DNA from 4 places in the Caballeronia sp. 11_S32 genome. Region 1 is predicted to be linked to each of the others. Evidence: predicted binding sites of a transcription regulator. Region 1 holds the regulator's gene; each other region holds the start of a gene.
The links. The regulator LexA, encoded in region 1, represses DNA repair genes until DNA is damaged. The targets are predictions, from matches to a motif close to ACTGTATNNNNATACAGT.
Positions count from the first base shown of each region.

Region 2: AC1Z32_RS01925 (putative DNA modification/repair radical SAM protein) is a predicted target of LexA. The motif match lies at 1,854-1,871, and genes of this name have one in related genera.
Region 3: AC1Z32_RS23990 (ATP-dependent helicase) is a predicted target of LexA. The motif match lies at 1,465-1,482, and genes of this name have one in related genera.
Region 4: AC1Z32_RS39200 (CppA family protein) is a predicted target of LexA. The motif match lies at 1,201-1,218, and genes of this name have one in related genera.

Region 1 is NZ_JBXOWH010000003.1:2,038,351-2,041,444, forward strand. It holds gene cysT (sulfate ABC transporter permease subunit CysT) at 1-369, opposite strand, end outside; gene AC1Z32_RS21125 (sulfate ABC transporter substrate-binding protein) at 463-1,497, opposite strand; gene lexA (transcriptional repressor LexA) at 1,756-2,433, shown strand; gene AC1Z32_RS21135 (hypothetical protein) at 2,723-3,049, shown strand.
Region 2 is NZ_JBXOWH010000001.1:417,088-420,181, reverse strand. It holds gene AC1Z32_RS01930 (UdgX family uracil-DNA binding protein) at 1-630, opposite strand, end outside; gene AC1Z32_RS01925 (putative DNA modification/repair radical SAM protein) at 630-1,841, opposite strand; gene AC1Z32_RS01920 (hypothetical protein) at 1,979-2,200, shown strand; gene AC1Z32_RS01915 (hypothetical protein) at 2,272-2,643, shown strand; gene AC1Z32_RS01910 (hypothetical protein) at 2,970-3,094, shown strand, end outside.
Region 3 is NZ_JBXOWH010000003.1:2,628,081-2,631,174, reverse strand. It holds gene AC1Z32_RS24005 (RNA-binding S4 domain-containing protein) at 15-236, opposite strand; gene AC1Z32_RS24000 (hypothetical protein) at 560-1,042, shown strand; gene AC1Z32_RS23995 (hypothetical protein) at 1,105-1,365, shown strand; gene AC1Z32_RS23990 (ATP-dependent helicase) at 1,517-3,094, shown strand, end outside.
Region 4 is NZ_JBXOWH010000006.1:115,775-118,868, reverse strand. It holds gene AC1Z32_RS39205 (hypothetical protein) at 1-552, opposite strand, end outside; gene AC1Z32_RS39200 (CppA family protein) at 897-1,184, opposite strand; gene AC1Z32_RS39195 (PDDEXK nuclease domain-containing protein) at 1,403-2,431, shown strand; gene AC1Z32_RS39190 (hypothetical protein) at 2,814-3,094, shown strand, end outside.

The sequences.
Region 1 (3,094 bases):
GCTCGCATAGACGGCCGCGAGCGAGATGCCTGCCACGGAAGTCGGCAGCGCGAACGGCAAATCGACGATCGCATCGACGATGCGCTTGAACGGGAACGTGTAGCGCACGAGCACCCACGCGACGAGAAAGCCGAACACCGCGTTGATGAGCGCGCCGCCGAGCGCCGCGCCGAACGTGAGCCGGTACGACGCGAGCACCCGCGGCGAGCTCACCGCGCGTACGAACTGCGCCCAGTCGAGCGTCGCGGTCTTCGCGAAGGTCGCGGCGAGCGGAATCAGCACCACGAGGCTTAAGTACGCCACCGTGATGCCGAGCGTCAGGCCGAACCCGGGAAGCGCGCTCGGCTTCTTGAATGTGAGGGTCGTCATCCTTGATTCATCCTTGTGTGCGCGCCGGGGTCGGGCGCGCATTGCCTCGGGCGCGCGGCGTCATTGGTGCGCCGCGTCGCCCGCTTCTTCTGCTTATTGCGGTTGATAGATCGAATCGAACACGCCGCCGTCCGCGAAATGCGTCTTCTGCGCCTTGGTCCAGCCGCCGAACGTGTCGTCGATGGTGTAGAGCTTCAGCTTCGGAAACTGCTTCGTGAGTTCAGCGGGCACCTTGTCCGAGCGCGGCCGATAGAAATTGCGCGCGGCGATCTGCTGGCCTTCGTCGCTGTACAGATACTTGAGATACGCGTCGGCGAGCTTGCGCGTGCCGTGCTTGTCGACGACCTTGTCCACCACCGCGACCGGCGGCTCCGCGAGAATGCTCACCGACGGCACCACGATCTCGAACTTGTCCGGACCGAATTCCTTCAGCGACAGGAACGCCTCGTTTTCCCACGCGATCAGCACGTCGCCCTGCCCGCGCTGCACGAAGCTCGTCGTCGCGCCGCGCGCGCCGGAATCGAGCACCCCGGCGTTTTTGTAGAGCTTCGTCACGAAATCCTTCGCGGTCTGCTCGTTGCCGCCCGGCTTGTGCTGCGCGTACGCCCACGCCGCGAGGTAGTTCCAGCGCGCGCCGCCTGAAGTCTTCGGGTTCGGCGTGACGATCGACACGCCCGGCTTCGTCAGATCGTCCCAGTCCTTGATGTGCTTCGGGTTGCCCTTGCGCACGAGGAACACGATCGTCGACGTGTACGGCGATGCGTTGTCCGGAAGACGCTTCTGCCAGTCCGCGCCGACGAGACCCTTGTTCGCGAGCGCGTCGATGTCGTAAGCGAGCGCGAGGGTCACGACATCGGCCTGGAGGCCGTCCAGCACCGCGCGCGCCTGTCCGCCCGAGCCGCCGTGCGACTGCTTGAAGGTCACGGTCTCGCCGGTGTCCGCCTTCCACTTCTTCGCGAACGCCTGATTGAAATCCTGGTACAGCTCGCGGGTCGGGTCGTAGGAGACGTTCAGAAACGACGTCTGCGCAACCGCGTGCGCGGTCATGCCGGTGCTCGCCGCCGTCAGCGCCGCCGCCGCGAACAGGCGCCGCGCCCCCTTGCCCAATCCCAGTCTGATGCTTTGCATTCCCCGCTCTCCGTCTTATCGAATTGACGGAATCAGTCTATCGAGGCGTCTATATGATTAGAAATAATCGTTCTTCACTTTTTTATACGTAAAGCTGCTAAGAACGATATTCCCTGATGGAAGAAGCGCAAGTCAGCCTGGAACGGGCGTTCGGAAGCCCGCCGAGCGCGAACTTAAAGTAAAGCTTGAAAAGCCGGAAATACTGTATAAAAATACAGTCACCTGTCCATTCATACAGTGCACCAGGGGCCCGAGCCAGTGACCAAAACATCAAAACTTACCGCGCGGCAGCAGCAGGTGTTCGAACTCATCCAGCGCGCGATCGACCGCACCGGCTTTCCGCCGACACGCGCCGAGATCGCGGCGGAGCTCGGTTTCAGTTCGGCGAACTCGGCTGAGGAGCATCTGCGGGCGTTGGCGCGCAAGGGCGTGATCGAACTGGCGGCGGGCTCGTCGCGCGGCATCCGGCTGCTCGGCGATGCATCGCGCATCGATCGCTCGGAGGAATTGCCGCATCAGTTGACTCTGCCGCATCCGACCATCATGCAGCTTTCGCTGCCTTTGGTCGGTCGTGTCGCGGCGGGTAGCCCGATCCTCGCGCAAGAGCACATCTCACAGCATTACGCGTGCGATCCCGCGCTCTTCTCCAGCAAGCCGGACTATCTGCTCAAAGTGCGCGGCCTGTCGATGCGTGACGCCGGCATTCTCGACGGTGACCTGCTCGCGGTGCAAAAGCGCAGCGAAGCGAAGGACGGGCAGATCGTGGTCGCGCGCCTCGGCGACGACGTCACGGTGAAGCGCTGGAAGCGCCGTCCGGACGGCGTCGAACTGATCGCCGAGAACCCTGACTATGAAAACATTTTCGTGCGCTCCGGCAGCAGCGATTTCGCGCTCGAAGGCATCGCAGTGGGATTGATCCGCTCGGGCGAGTTCTGACGGTCCGGGCTCGCGCATCGGCAACATGGCGACACGGCGGAGGCCGAAAATAAATCCGGTCTTCAAGATTTTCGAGACAAAAAATGTCTCGCTGAGCACGCAAAATAGCCTCACCAACAGCAATCGGCATGCAGTCTTCCGGCCGCCGATCGTAAGAAGATAAATATCTCCAAAGGCCACATCCGGCCCCCGCAACCGCGACCAGAGATATTTACGGGTTCATCTAAACAAGCATGACGGCCACCGTTCGCGGTGCGCCGCGGTGCGTCCTATCGTCTGGAGAGTCATCATGGAACGTTTTGCCCGTCTGCTGCCCTTCCGTCAATTCGGCCGTCTGCGCCATCTGCGCTCACTGATCGGTTGTGGCATGCCGCGCGCCGAGACCACGCCCGATCTCTTCGACGACATGCCCGCGCTGCCGTCGCGCCAGCCGGCGTTCGCACGCGTATCGTTGAACAGCGCGGTGCATGCGGAACCCGCGGAGCGGGCGCCGGTGCGCGTCTATCGCGGGCAATCGCGCGTCATTCTGGTGGGCAAGATCGACGAAGTGTCGCGCATGATCGACCGCTGCATCGCCGAGGAAAGCGCGGACCTGGCCGGCGGTACGCTGGCGTAAGGCATCGGCGAGACTTTGCGGCGGCGAATTGAGACCCAGCGCACG
Region 2 (3,094 bases), on a different contig from region 1:
GTAATAGGTCATCCAGAGGGCTTCGGCGGCATCGGGCGCGTCCGCGGCATGGTCCGACGCGAGCGCGCGGCGGCGTTCCAGTTGCAGGCGCTCGCCGTCGAACATCGCTGCGCCGTCGGGTGTCGCGATGAGCCATGTCGAGCGTCCCATGCGCGCCGCGAAATGCTCCGCGCCCCAGGCGAGCACGTCGTGATCGGGTTCGTACCACGCGACATATTCGGGCGCGCCGAGCGCCGCGTCGCGCTGACGAAAGCGCACATACGCAATCATGTCGTGCTGCGCGCGGCGCACCGCTTTCGCCATCTTGTAGAGCCGCGCGCCGTCTTCATCGGCGGGCGATGCCGCCGAACGGTCGCCCGCCGCCCAGCGCCAGAGCACGCGGTAGAGAAAGCTCCAGCGGCGCGCGTCGCGGAAATGCGCGGCGTCTTTCAGGAGCGCGGCGAGTTCACGCGATACGCGGATGCGAGGCGTGTCGGCCGAATGCACGGACGGCGCGGATTCGTTGAACAACGCAGGCTCCGCTTGCGACGTGCGCCAGTCGACCGATTCGGGCGCGAGCCCCTGCGCGAGCGCATCGAGCGCGGCGGCGCGCCAGGCGTCGAAATCGTCGTCGATAGTGATGACGCGCATCAGATCAGCGAGAGTTGCACCGGACCGGTGGCGAGCGCGCGCCGCAGATTTTCCGAAGGCGCTTCGGCGAGCGGCGGCCGGTAATCCTCCGTGACGACGAACGGCCTCACCTTGTCCATGCCGCAGCGCAGCCGCACGAGATCGTGATAGCGCACACGCCGCGCCCGCCGCAATTCGACAATGCGCTTCGCGTTGCGCATGCCGATACCGGGCACGCGCGCGATCATGCGCGCGGGCGCGGCGTTCAGGTCGACGGGAAAGCGTTCGCGATGCGCGAGCGCCCACGCGAGCTTCGGATCGACATCGAGCGGGAGATTGCCGGCATCGCCGAGCAACTCGGCGGCGGCGAACCCGTAGCCGCGCATCAGAAAGTCCGCCTGATACAAACGATGCTCGCGCAGCAGCGGCGGCGCCTGCGACGGCACGCCAGACGGGCTGTCGGGAATCGGGCTGAACGCCGAGTAATAGACGCGCTTCAGTTGATACGAGCCGTAGAGCGTTTCGGCGGTGCCGAGGATGGTGCGGTCGTCGGTTTCATCGGCGCCGACGATCATCTGCGTGCTCTGCCCCGCCGGCGCGAAACGCGGCGCGCGCGGCTCCGCTTCGGATTCCTCGCGCGCCACGCGGATGTTGCCCATCGCCAGCTTGATCGTGCGGCCGCTTTTTTCCGGCGCGAGCCGCTCGAGGCCGATTTCCGTCGGCAGCTCGATGTTCACGCTGAGGCGGTCGGCATGGCGCCCCGCCTGCGCAATGAGTTCGGGGTCGGCATCAGGAATCGTCTTCAGATGGATGTAGCCGCGAAACTGATGCTTCTCGCGCAGCGTCTTCGCGACGAGCACGAGCTGCTCCATCGTGTAGTTCGACGAACGAATCACCCCGGAGCTGAGAAACAGGCCGTCGATGTAGTTGCGGCGGTAAAAATCCAGCGTGAGGCCGACGACTTCATCGGGCGTGAAACGCGCACGCGGCACATTGCTGGAACGGCGGTTGATGCAGTACCGGCAATCGTAAAGACAAAAGTTGGTCAGCAGGATCTTGAGCAGCGAAACGCAGCGGCCATCGGGCGTGAAGCTGTGGCAGATGCCGGAGCCGGTGCTGGCGCCGAGACCGTCGATGCCGCGCGACTCGCGCCTGGGCGCGCCGCCGCTCGCGCACGAAGCGTCGTACTTGGCGGCATCCGCGAGAATTTCGAGCTTTTCGGAGAGATCCATCTTGCATATGATACTGTATGTTTATACAGTATCTCACGTAGGTCGCGGAGTCAAACACAAATGTCCATGGCAGGACGTTTGCAACCCCTCTCGCATGCTTCGCGCCTGGCCCAACACTTCATTCATCGGAGAGCCTCATGCGATTCGACTACAAGACGTTCCACATCGATTGCACCGCGCGTCACGATCAGGACGGAAGTTACTACGCACACGCAAAGATCACGCGTTCGCCAGAAGAGCACAGCGGGCACATGGAAGCCTTCGAATCGGGCGAACTCGATTCCTTCACGAGCGAATCGGATGCCGTGCATTGCGCGCGGGCGTGGGCTATCGAATGGTGCGACGAGGCGTTGGCCTGACGCTTGTGCTTCTTCCCGTAGTACGGTCTGAAGCCGAACCGGCGCTCGCCCCATCTCGCGCGGCACGGCGATTGCGCAAGGAACTCCGCGACGCCGCAGCATTGTGCGAGGCGGCGCGCATCAAGACCATCGATCAACGGGAGGACACCATGAAGAACGCGAAGAGAAGCCTGCTTGTTTCGGCAATGATCCTGAGCCTATCCGGTGCAGCGTTCGCGCAAGGCGCGGGCGGTGGCGCGGGTGGCGGCACGGCGGGCGGCAATGGCGCGGGTCAAGGCGGCACCGGCATGAGCACGCCGAACAGCAACGGCGTAACGGGAACGACCTCGGGCGCATCGGGGGCGAACACCATGGGCTCGTCGCAAAGCAACAAGATGCACAAGAACAAGAAGAGCAGTTCGGACTCGGGCACATCGAGCGGCGGCGCGTCCAAGTCGTACTAAGTCCACGTCAACAGCGCGCGCTCGGGCTTCGCTTAAGCCCGGGCGTGTCGTCACCTTCCATCCGCAAACCATGCAAATGCCCGGCCGCCCTCTGCGCTCACCCCTCCAAAGCATCCCTACGAGATAGGGATTTCTCGCGTTTGCCCCTTGCCTTAACTTAGCTCCTGAGCGCTATCCGTCGCGCCCGGCGTGCTGTTCATTGTCGCGCCGAGCGAAGCATGTTCCGGCCTTTTGAGCCGCTGCGCTCGATCCCGTCCATCGACAATGCAAGGAGTCCGAGAATCGCGTTCCCGGCTACTTGTGCATTCGTTTCAAGGAGCTGGAACATGAAGCAGACACTCAATCCGAAACTCATCGCGATGATGGCCGCCAGCGCGCTCGTCACCACCGTCGCCAGCATTGGCGGGGCTCACGCTCAGGGCATGCCCGCGGACGCGCAGCAACTGGTCCA
Region 3 (3,094 bases), 590 kb from region 1:
GCTGCCGAGACGTGCTAGTCGGGCGCGCGCACGTGGATCGTCTGGCCGTCGAGCTTCACCTTCTGGCCCGCGCGGATCTTGCAGGTCTTGCGCGTCTCGACTTGCCCGTCGACGGTGACATCGCCCATCGCGACGCGCGCTTTCGCCGAGCCGCCGCTGTCCGCGAGGCCCATCAGCTTGAGCAGATTGTGAAGTTCGATGAAGTCGCCCGTGAGGGTGAATTTGAGTGGCGGCATGGGACGGGCGAAGCGGGAAAGCGGGAAAAGACCTCAATCATAAACCACCGCGACCGGCGCGCCGCCGCGGTGCCGGGCACGAGCTGTGCTGTTTCCCCGAAAGACCGGTAATCGAAACGCAAGCGAGCGCGTTGGCAAATGTAGCCAGATGAAACCGTCGGTAACAATGACTGGTTTTCGCGAACTCGCCCGATCGACGGCTGGTCCGATGTTTTGATCGATGCAGCTTCGGTCATCTTTTTCCAATCGACAAAAGTCGCGCGGATCGCTCGTTTCACTGCCGTAAGAGCGCCGCCGACGCCAACTAAAGAGAGGACTAACTTATGACTCGCGCACGAATCCTTTTAATCGGTTCCGCCATTGCCACGCTCGCCGCTTCGGGCGCCTACGCGCAAACCACGACGCAGTCCGCGCCGGTGCAGCCGATGCAGCCGCAAACCATGCAGCCGATGCAGGCCGCGCCGGGCACCGCCGCACCGGGGCAAATGCAAGGGCAAATGCAAGGCCAGATGCCCACGCAGGCCCAGCAGCCGGTGACGCCGCCGCAGCAAAACGTCGTCGCGCCCGCGCCAACCGATCCGCTCGTCCAGCGCCGCAACGCGAACGCCGAGGCGAACGCCGAATACAGCGCGTCGAAGAAGGCATCGAAGGCCGAGTTGAAGGCGCAGAACCAGCAGGCCAAGGCGCAATACAAGGAAGAGCTGAAGAACGCGAAGATCAACCGCAAGGCGGACAAGGATGCCGCCAAGGCGGAACTGAACGCGACGGAGCCGGGCACGCCGAAGGACACGGGCCTGCAGCACTGAGCGTGAAGCGCCGTGAGGCTGGCTGACTGTCTCGCGGCATCGGGAAAAAGAGGGAGGACATCATGAATAGAAAAGCCAACGCACTGCTGGCCGCGCTCGTCGCGGGCACGTTCGCGAGCATGAGCGCGGCATCGTTCGCGCAAACGACGAGCGACGCGCCAATGACCCACGCCGACAAGAAGGCCGCGAAGAAGCAGGCCGAAGCCGACAAGGACGCGGCCGTCGCACAGGCCAAGGCCGACAAGAAGAAGACCGAGTCGCAGTCCGAAGCCAACGAAGCCGCCGCCGACGCGAATCTGAAGAACGCGAAGAAGGCGCAGTAACCCGCGCTTCTGCCGCGGTGCGAGCCCGGTTCCCTGCGAGCCGGGCTCGCTGCTTTTTGGGGCCAAAAGCCCTGACGCGCCAAAGACTTGCGCGCGCGGGTTGTATGGATATACAGTGTGCGTCACTCTTTTCCCGCGCTTTCTTCCTCACGTGCTCACGCTTCCCGACACCGCCGACGCCGCTTCCGAATCCACCGCGAAACAGGTCGCCGACTATCTCGCGAAGCTGAACGAGGCGCAGCGTCAGGCTGTCGAATTCGGCGTCGATGAACCCGGCCGCGCGGGCGGGCCGCTTCTCGTGATCGCGGGTGCGGGGTCGGGCAAGACCAATACGCTTGCGCATCGCGTCGCGCATCTGCTGGTGAAGGGCGCGGACCCGCATCGCATTCTGCTGCTCACGTTTTCGCGCCGCGCGGCGCTCGAGATGACACGGCGCGTGTCGCGCATCGCGATGAACGCGCTCGGCACGCGCAGCGCCATCGCACAGGGCCTCACGTGGTCGGGCACGTTTCACAGCGTCGGCGCGCGCCTGCTGCGCGATTACGCCGATCTCGTCGGGCTCGCGCCGTCGTTCACCATCAACGACCGCGAGGATTCCGCCGATCTCATGAACCTCGTGCGGCACGAGCTCGGTTTGTCATCGAAGGAAAAGCGCTTTCCGGCCAAGTCCACGTGCTTCGCGATCTACTCGCGCGTCGTGAATACGGGCGCGTCGCTGGCGACCGTGCTCGACCAGTCGTATCCGTGGTGCCGCGAATGGGAAGCCGATCTGAAGCGCCTCTTCGCCGCGTACGTCGCCGCGAAACAGGCGCAAAGCGTGCTCGACTACGACGACCTGCTGCTCTACTGGTCGCATCTCGCGGCTGAGCCGTCGGTCGCGGCGGATCTCGCGAGCCGCTTCGATCACGTCCTCGTCGATGAATACCAGGACACCAACCGCCTGCAGGCGTCCATCCTGCTCGCGATGAAGCCGGACGGGCGCGGCCTCACCGTCGTCGGCGACGATGCGCAGTCCATCTATTCGTTCCGCGGCGCGACGGTGCGCAACATCCTCGATTTTCCGGGCCATTTCGAGCCGCCCGCCGCCACCGTCACGCTCGATCGCAACTATCGTTCGACGGAGCCGATTCTCGCGGCGTCGAACGCGGTGATCGGGCTCGCGTCCGAGCGCTATACGAAGAACCTCTGGACCGACAAGGCCTCGGCGCAGAAGCCGCGCGTCGTCTCCGTCGCCGATGAAGCCGATCAGGCGCGCTATGTCGTCGAGAAAGTGCTCGAAGCCCGCGAAGGCGGCATGAAGCTCAAGGCGCAGGCGGTGCTCTTTCGCGCCGCGCATCACAGCGCGACGCTCGAAATCGAGCTCACGCGGCGCAACATTCCTTTCGTGAAGTTCGGCGGGCTCAAGTTTCTCGATTCGGTCCATGTGAAGGACGTGCTCGCGGTGCTGCGCTGGGCGGAGAATCCGCGCGATCGCGTCGCGGGCTTTCGGGTCGCGCAGTTGTTGCCCGGCATCGGGCCGGCCATCGCCGGGCGCTTGCTGGATAGCGTGAGCGCGCCTGACGCGGTTGCGCCGAGCGCAATTGCCACGTTCCAGGCCCCGGCGCGCGCGAGCGAAGACTGGCCGCGCTTCGTCGGTCTGATGGCGAAGCTCTGCGGCCGCGAATCGGGCTGGCCAGCGGAGTTCGAGATGATCCGGCGCTGGTACGAGCCGCATCTCGAACGCAATCAC
Region 4 (3,094 bases), on a different contig from region 1:
CGAACGCTCGGCGTAGGCTTTTTCGAGTGCCCGGTGCACATTCTCGAAATCCGCGCGCACATCTCTGCCCTTCTGATTGTAGTCATCGACCGCAGCCTGGAGCGTCGCGCGCGCGGAGACGAGTGCTTCATTGAACACCCCCACCGCCTGTCCCAGTCGGATGCGCTGCGCGCTTAGGATATCGAGCCCCTCTTCCATGCGCTTGAGGTCCGCTGCTTTGATCTTGAATGTCATGGTTGTTTGATGGTGGCGTAGACTGATTTCCAACGCTGTCGGACTGCGGTGTGTCCTGCATAACATTAGCTTAAGGGAGGCCGAGCTACCATCGTGTGGGCAAAAACGACGCGAACGTTCATGAATCGATACTTCACCACCCGGCAAGGCGCGATTCGTCGCCTCATGGCGATCAAGCGCGAGGGAGCCGAGGCGTTTCGTGCGAATGTAGTCGGCAGGCAGAGCAATGGCAGCGAAGTCTTCGGGCTCGAACAAGTGCTGCTGCATCTGCGGGTAGGGCGCATCGCGTATTTCTCGTGCGGAGATTCGTGCGACCACGACATCGTCTTCGTCAGCTAGACGACGGCGGTGCGCCGCCGGATGTCACGCCGTCTCTTTCGCGTCGGGCCGTGTTACCTGCGCCTTCAGCACCGACACCGGTGAAAAGCTCTGGGGAAGCGCGGTTGCCCGCTAGCGGACAGGCGACCCAGATCACCTACGAAGCGAACGGCAAGTATTACGGGCTAATCCCGGCGGGCGGCCGCGGCTCCTTCCTGGGGTGTGCGCTGCCGGACAAGCATCGACCGCGACTCGTCCCCTTGTTTAGTCGATCGGTGGAACAATAAAACCTGGATGGTCGTTGTGCACGTCTCAAATCCGTCGCGACCTCGATGGCCAGACCATCAATGCAAGGCCCCACGCGTGGGAATAGTCGAACTTGACGGCCCGGCGAGAATGCTACGGATGGCAGCGAGAGACTCTTCGGCTATTGGACTCGGTGTTTGGCGAGACAGGGGCGGGAACGCTGGGGCTCTCACGCCCAAGTATCTGCAGAGGGCAGAAAGATATGGTTTTCCCGATCTGCCGCATTTCTCCGCAGCGACAGTAATGGCCGCATCGCCGACTTTGCGCCGAAGCCACTCGAGCGTTCGGCGGTCCTTTTCGTTGTAGACCCTGACCAGGTGCTCCATCATCGCCTCCGATGTGCCTGTATATAAATACAGTACTGTTACTATATACAGGGTCCTTGAGCAGGGCAAGGGTCACTCTGGCCATGAGAGGTGTGCGCAGGAAAATTCTCCGCAGTGCGGAGAGTCTCGGACGTCGTCAGGGTTTCGTGCTTGAACGGTTTCGGGTAACGTGGCCGCTCTCCTCAGCCGCTTCGCTGCCACACTGACTGCATCGATTTATGACTCAATTGGTTCCCGACTCTCTAGTCGACGACGTACGGCGGCTGATCGATAGCGCACGTTCTCGCGTCGCCGTTACGGTGAACGCCGAACTCACGCTTCTGTACTGGCAGATCGGTCGTCGCATCAGCGAAGGTGTGCTCGGGGGCGCTCGCGCCGATTACGGACAGCAGGTCCTCGACGGGCTGGCGCGGCAACTGACGGCGGCCTACGGCCGTGGATGGAGCGAGAAGCAGTTGCGACATTGCATGAGGGCGGCGGAGGTCTTTTCGGACGAGGGAATTCTCTCCGCGCTGCGGAGAGAATTGAGCTGGACCCATCTCAAGACGCTGATGTATATCGATGATCCGCTCAAGCGCGACTACTACATCGAGTTATGCCGACTCGAGCGGTGGTCGTCGAGACAGTTACACGAACGCATCCAGTCGATGCTGTTCGAGCGCAGTGCGCTTTCGCGAAAGCCGGCCGATGTGATCCGGAACGAACTTTCGCAGTTGAAGGAAACGCGGGAGCTCACGCCCGAAGTCGTCCTCAAAGATCCGTACGTGCTCGATTTTCTCGGGCTGAACGACCGCTACCTGGAGCGGGATCTGGAAGACGCCATCCTGCGAGAGATGGAGCAGTTTCTGCTCGAGCTGGGGGCGGGATTTTCCTTCGTCGCGCGGCAGAAGCGCCTGCAGATCGACGACGACGATTTTTATCTGGATCTGCTGTTCTATAACCGAAAGCTTCGGCGCCTTGTTGCGATCGAACTCAAGCTGGGTGCATTCAAGGCTGAGTACAAGAGTCAAATGGAGCTCTATCTCCGCTGGCTCGCGAAGCACGAGCAGGAACCAGGAGAACAGTCGCCCATCGGCATCATCTTATGTGCTGGCAAAAAGCAGGAGCAGATCGAACTGCTGGAACTGGGAAATAGCGGAATACACGTCGCCGAATACCTGACGGTGTTGCCGCCACGCGAGACGCTTAAGGCGAAGCTCCACCAATCGATTGCGGCGGCACGCTCGCGACTGCGTGACGCACCGTGAGTGCACGACTTTTCGTCGCGTCGATCTCTGCGGACCAGATCACCCCTGTCGCACTGCAGTTAGGAATTCGCCAACGCATTGTCGGAGAGGTTTGATGTCGAGCGGCCATGCCGTAAATCCCTGGTAGAAATCGTTCGCGCCCGTCCTCCGAAGTGCAGTAGGTGCCGTCAACGAAGGCAAGGACGACGGTTGATTTTCCGTAGCCAAACCAATGTGCGCGTCACCTACGGTGCGGCCGTGCCTCGCTGCGCCAAACGCCGACCGAGGACGGGCTCGGCTTGCATCGTGACGATACAGCGCATCAGCCTACTTCGGCGGCGCTCGCCTTGACTTCGAATCCGCGCACATATGCTCGAGAAGTTGAATCACAGAGTCCTCGTGCATGAAAGCGATTGCCAAAAAACGAAGTCGTAAAGCCAGCGAAGCACCGCCGTTCCGTATGCAACATCGCTCTTCGCATGAAGCTGATCGCGAGCTGGATCATCTAAGAAAAATTGTAGGAATTCTAACCGCATCGAAGGATAACTCCTTTCCGCTTGGCCCCGCTTATTGGATCGCACGTCTTCGAGAAATGCGCGTTGGCTATTTTTTGCTACCCACGCAATTGGCTCAGATTTCAGCACTTGAACGCTGTATTGAGGGGCTTGCAGAACGAGAAAATCG